2 regions of the Enterococcus sp. DIV1304_2 genome follow, and region 2 is predicted to be linked to the other one. Evidence: predicted binding sites of a transcription regulator. Region 2 holds the regulator's gene; the other holds the start of a gene.
What was found. Region 2 encodes HrcA, which represses chaperone genes, less so after heat shock. Its sites were predicted from a motif close to TTAGCACTCNNNNNNNNNGAGTGCTAA; they were not measured.
Positions count from the first base shown of each region.

Region 1: a site for HrcA is predicted at 1,539-1,565, ahead of groES (co-chaperone GroES). Genes of this name have one in related genera too.

Region 1 is NZ_CP187851.1:2,512,629-2,515,846, reverse strand. It holds gene IGJ14_RS11575 (CPBP family intramembrane glutamic endopeptidase) at 8-670, opposite strand; gene groES (co-chaperone GroES) at 1,601-1,885, shown strand; gene groL (chaperonin GroEL) at 1,922-3,218, shown strand, end outside.
Region 2 is NZ_CP187851.1:1,737,514-1,740,731, forward strand. It holds gene dnaK (molecular chaperone DnaK) at 1-645, opposite strand, end outside; gene grpE (nucleotide exchange factor GrpE) at 701-1,249, opposite strand; gene hrcA (heat-inducible transcriptional repressor HrcA) at 1,332-2,375, opposite strand; gene hemW (radical SAM family heme chaperone HemW) at 2,609-3,218, opposite strand, start outside.

The sequences.
Region 1 (3,218 bases), 780 kb from region 2:
TATTATATTACAGTAAACCTTGTTGCAATGCCAATTGTACAATGACAACTAGAGTGTTCATACCAATATGGGTGATCATTGGTGCCCAGATCCGCCCAGTGGATCGGTATAGTAAACTAAAGAAAAATCCTAAAAAGAAGTAGACGAGTAAATGCCCATCATTGTGTGCTAATGCAAAGAGCAAGGAACTAACACTTGCACCTACCCAAAAGTTGGTATAGTGACCAACGATGCCAAGAATACTGCGACGAAATACAAATTCTTCCATGATTGGTCCGGCAATAGTTGTAGCAATAATAAAAGCAGGAGTATCTAAAATCAGTTGGATAATATTTTGCGTATTTTCAGATGGAGAGACTTCTCCAAAAAAGAAACTCTCGATCATAACCGCAATACTTTGTAAAATCAGAGCGATAAAGATACCAACGACTCCGTATAAAATGATTTTCGAGCGAGAAGCAACCGGTACGTTTGCTTCGATTTCGATTGGTTCTTTATGTTTGAAGTACAAGAACCACAGAATGATTGCACCTAAGATATACGCAACTGTTGTCGCATTAATCAAACCTGACGTTGAATTTACAAGTCCGACAGATGTCAGAAGTAAAGGCGAGACAAATACTAGCCCGTAACAAAAAATGCTAAAAAAGCTATATTTTTTTAATGACATATGAAACCTCCTTGAGCTAAGTGAAAAGCCAAGTATAACTTTCTTTCTTGCTCTAATAATATAGGAAAAGCAACCTTTCGTTGAACTTTAAATGATGAAAAATCAACGTACGCGTTACTAAACGCTATCCATTATTCATTATACCATATCAAGATGTTTCTCTGATCAGTTAGTATTGAACGGCTTTTTTACAAACTGATAAACGGTGTTCAAGAAGCTGACCTTCAACATTAAGCTGAAAAATCAAAAAATATGAGGAGCTATTTTCTGATTTTCCATCTTACTGCTCAGGTCAAAGCGCTTCTTTCACAACCTATGATAAACGGTGTTCAAGAAGCAACACTTCAATAATAAGACAAAAAAATCCAAAATGAAAAAGCCATTTTTGATTTTCTTGTCTTATTACTCAGTGCTGAGCGCTTCTTTCACAACCTAGATAAACGGTGTTCAAGAAGCTGACCTTCAACATTAAGCTAGAAAATCAAAAAATATGAGGAGCTATTTTCTGATTTTCCATCTTACTGCTCAGGTCAAAGCGCTTCTTTCACAACCTAGATAAACGGTGTTCAAAAAGCTGACCTTCAACATTAAGCTAGAAAATCAAAAAATATGAGGAGCTATTTTCTGATTTTCCATCTTACTGCTCAGGTCAAGACGCGTCTTTCACAACCTATGATAAACGGTGTTCAAAAGCCAGCTCCTTCAATATTAAGTCAAAACTTGAAAAAATATGAGAAGCTATTTTCTCAAATTTTGCCTTAATACTTGGAGCTGATCGGCTTTTTCACAACCTTCTTTAAAAAATTTTTTTCTATGATTTAAAAAGCTTGCAAAAGAATAGGAGAATGAGTATTATTAAAAATGTAGGTTAGCACTCGATGTGATAGAGTGCTAATAGATTCAAAAAAAGAGTTATCGGAGGGATTTATCGTGTTAAAACCATTAGGTGATCGCGTCATCATTGAAGTCGCGCAAGAAGAAGAAAAAACTGTTGGAGGAATCGTTTTAGCTTCATCAGCGAAAGAGAAACCTCAAACTGGAACAGTTGTAGCAGTGGGTGAGGGACGTTTGCTAGAAAACGGCGAAAAAGTTCCTGCAGCTATTAAAGTAGGCGACCAAGTAATGTTTGAAAAATATGCCGGTACAGAAGTGAAATTCGAAGGAACAGAATATTTGATCGTCTCTGGAAAAGATATTATGGCGATTGTTGAGTAATTACGAAACAAAAATAATTGATGAGGTGACGAAAAAATGGCAAAAGAATTGAAATTTGCAGAAGATGCACGTGCAGCAATGTTACGTGGTGTAGATAAATTAGCAGATACAGTAAAAGTGACATTAGGACCAAAAGGCCGTAATGTTGTTTTAGAAAAATCATATGGTTCTCCATTGATCACAAATGACGGTGTGACGATTGCAAAAGAAATCGAATTAGAAGATCATTTTGAAAACATGGGTGCAAAATTAGTTTCAGAAGTTGCATCTAAAACTAATGATATCGCTGGAGATGGTACAACGACAGCGACTGTATTGACTCAAGCAATTGTCCGTGAAGGTTTGAAAAACGTCACAGCTGGTGCTAACCCATTAGGTATTCGTCGTGGGATCGAATTAGCCACTAAAACAGCAGTGGAAGAATTACACAACATCTCAACTGTTGTTGACTCAAAAGAGGCTATTGCACAAGTTGCGGCTGTTTCTTCTGGTTCAGAACAAGTGGGCCGTTTGATTGCGGATGCAATGGAAAAAGTCGGCAATGACGGTGTTATCACAATTGAAGAATCTAAAGGAATCGAAACAGAATTAGATGTCGTAGAAGGTATGCAATTTGACCGTGGTTACTTGTCACAATATATGGTAACAGACAACGACAAAATGGAAGCTGTTTTGGAAAATCCATACTTGTTGATCACTGACAAGAAAATTTCAAATATCCAAGATATCTTACCTTTATTGGAACAAATCTTACAACAATCACGTCCTTTATTGATCATTGCTGATGACGTGGATGGCGAAGCATTACCAACATTGGTATTGAATAAAATCCGTGGAACATTCAATGTTGTTGCTGTAAAAGCACCAGGTTTCGGCGACCGTCGTAAAGCAATGTTAGAAGATATTGCTGTCTTGACTGGTGGTACAGTGATCACAGATGACCTAGGATTAGAATTGAAAGATGCAACAATCGAAAACTTAGGAAATGCTTCAAAAGTTGTTGTGGATAAAGACAACACAACGATCGTTGAAGGTTCAGGCGATAAAACAGCTATTGATGCACGTGTTCAATTGATCAAAAACCAAATCGCTGAAACAACTTCAGACTTTGACCGTGAAAAATTACAAGAACGCTTAGCAAAACTTGCTGGCGGAGTAGCTGTCGTGAAAGTCGGAGCGGCAACTGAAACAGAATTAAAAGAATTGAAACTACGTATTGAGGACGCGTTGAACGCTACTCGTGCTGCCGTTGAAGAAGGTATGGTCTCTGGTGGTGGTACAGCATTAGTGAACGTGATCAACAAAGTAGCAGCGATCGAAGCAGAAGGCGACG
Region 2 (3,218 bases):
GAATTCAGCAACCATATGATCGATGATTTTGTTATCAAAGTCATCTCCACCTAAATGGTTGTCTCCGGCAGTAGATAATACATCGAATACACCGTCACCTAATTCAAGGATCGATACGTCAAATGTACCACCACCAAGGTCAAATACTAAGATTTTTTCATCGCGATCTGTTTTGTCTAAACCATAAGCTAATGCTGCCGCAGTTGGTTCATTGACGATACGCTCTACTTCTAAACCTGCAATCTTACCAGCATCTTTAGTTGCTTGGCGTTGTGCGTCGTTGAAGTACGCAGGAACAGTGATAACTGCTTTTTCTACTTTTTCGCCTAAATAATCTTCTGCGAATCCTTTGATGTATTGTAAGATCATTGCAGAGATTTCTTGTGGTGTATATGATTTACCTTCAACATCCACTTTATAACCAGCTTCACCGATATGGCGTTTGATGGAAGAAATCGTATTAGGGTTTGTCACTGCTTGACGTTTTGCTACTTCCCCTACTTGGATCTCACCATTTTTAAATGACACAACAGAAGGTGTTGTACGGTTTCCTTCTGGGTTTGCGATGATTTTTGCTTCATTTCCTTCTAATACAGCTACTGCTGAGTTTGTTGTACCTAAGTCAATTCCGATAATTTTACTCATAATCAACGTCTCCTTATCTTATTACTAAGTTGTTTGTTTCTATTCCATCATGACTTTATTGCGCAACGATAACCATTGTCGGTCTCAATACGCGGTCATGTAATTTATAGCCTTCTTGTAACACTTCAACGATGGTATCAGCAGGTAATTCATCTGTTGCTGGCACCGTTTGAACTGCTTGATGCAATGTCGGATCAAAAGGTTCACCTTTTGCAGGGATTTTTTCGATCCCCTCTTCCTTCAATGCATGTTTCAAACTTTCAAGAACCATCTCGACACCTTTTTTCAAACTTGCACCTTGTTCGTCAGATACTTCTGTCGCTAAGGCACGTTCCAAGTTGTCGATCGAAGGTAATAATTTTTTTGCTAAATCTTGTGAACGATATTTTTGCAATTGCTCACGCTCATTTTTGCCACGATTCGCCATATTAGCGATCTCTGCTCTTGCACGTAAAAACTTGTCTTCCATTTCATCAAATTCAGCTTGGAGATTCGCAAGTTCGCTTACTTCTTCTTCCACTTCTGAAACTTCTACTTCTTCCGTTTCTGGATCTAGCTGCGTATCATTCAATTCCTGATCTAATTCTTCGTGGTTTTCTTTCATGATGCAGTCTTCCTTTCATTATTCAGTCAGCTGCTTGATCGTTCAACTCGAAAAAAGAACGATCAGTCACTTTTGTGATTGTTCAAAAATCCGAGCGGTCAAGCGTGCGGTAATAATCAGCGAGTTTGTGTGCCAATTCTTTTCGATAGACATCAACAAGACCTAACATTTTGGAATACGGCATACTCGTTGGTCCGAGTAATGCGATCGTTCCACGTCCATGACCGACGATCTCGTAACTCGCTTGGATCATACTCATATTTTGCAATAGATCATTGCCTAATTCCGAACCGATTTTGATATGTATCTTACTATCCATCGGTACGATCATCTGTGTCAGTTCATAGGAATCTGTCATAAATGAAAACATTGACTTGAACTGATCCACATCTTGCAGCGGTTCATAATCCAATAAGTTCATTTGGCCACTCACATAAACTTTATCTTCAAACGCATGACTCAAAACCGTATCAAAGAGACTAGACATCCCTTCAGTTGTTTGAAAATATTTATGCAAGATCATCGGGATCTCCGTGCGTAATTTGTTGTATACCGTCACTAACGGATCTCCTACCAAACGGTCATTGACAATACGAACCATTTTTTCTAAGTCCTGACTACCTAAGTTTTCAGGAAGAGTAAAAACCTGACTTTCAACGTTTCCATTGTCAGTCACAACGATCGCAATGACCTGACGACTATTCAATGGCACGATGCGAAAACCGGTCAAACGGCGATCTTTAATCTCGGGTCCTAACGAAAAAGTAGTGTAACTAGTCAACTCAGATAAAATCTCAGCTGATTGTTTGATGATTTCGTTGATTTCATGGAATTCCTTGTTTAAAGACTGTCGAATTTGGTGCAAATCATCATTTGCTACACGAGCAGGTCGTAACAGATGATCCACATAATAACGATAACCTAGCGCAGACGGTATACGTCCAGAAGAAGAATGTGTCTTCAAAAGTAGACCTTCATCCTCTAAAGCTTTCATATCATTACGGATCGTCGCTGGACTTGCCTCGACTCCTTCCGCCATTAACGTTTTGGAACCAACGGGCACCCCACTACTCGTATAGTTTTGGATGATCAGACGTAAAATATCACTTTGTCGCTGTGTTAACATCTTTCTCACCTCTCATTAGCACTCTTAGCTTCTAAGTGCTAACCCACTTATAAATATAGCAAGAAGACCAAAAAGTGTCAAGGAAAAGAACCCACTTTTTTAGCACTCTAGCATCGAGAGTGCTAACCAATTGTCAACTTGCTTAAAATACCGTCATATCAAGCATTTGATCATAAAAAACCTTGACCAAATCAATTGTTTATTTAGTTGTTATAAAAAATTTAAACAATCATTTAGTCGTTTGCCAAGTCCTTATCCAACAAAAAACGTTCGAAGACATTATTCCCTAAAAAAGTTCCTTTTTGTGTCAAATATACTCGGTCTTCTTCATTCACTAACAACTCTTCTGCTACTAACTCATCAAGGACAGATTGATACAACGACTCAATCGATTGACCATAACGCTGTAAAAAGTGTTGCTTCTCAATGCCCACTTTTTTTCTTAAACCAAGAAACATTTCTTCCTCGATTTGATTCTTACGAGATAACTCTTCACGCTCTAATACCGGTAACTCACCTTCACGTAACGGACGCAAATAATGTTGAATCGGGCCTTTATTTCGATACCGCGTATGATCCAGATAGCCACTTGCCCCTGCGCCAAAACCGAAATAGTGATCATTATTCCAATACATCAAATTGTGTTGCGATTCATGACCGGCTAGACCAAAATTACTGATCTCATATTGATGACGTTGGTGTTTTTCCATCGCCGCAATCGTCTCTTCAAACATCCGTGTCTCCGTCTCTTGATCTGGCAACTGCAACCGTCCTTGTCGAACCCAATTCATGAACATCGTTTTATTCTCTAAAATCAATGAATAAAGGGAATAATGAGGCAAG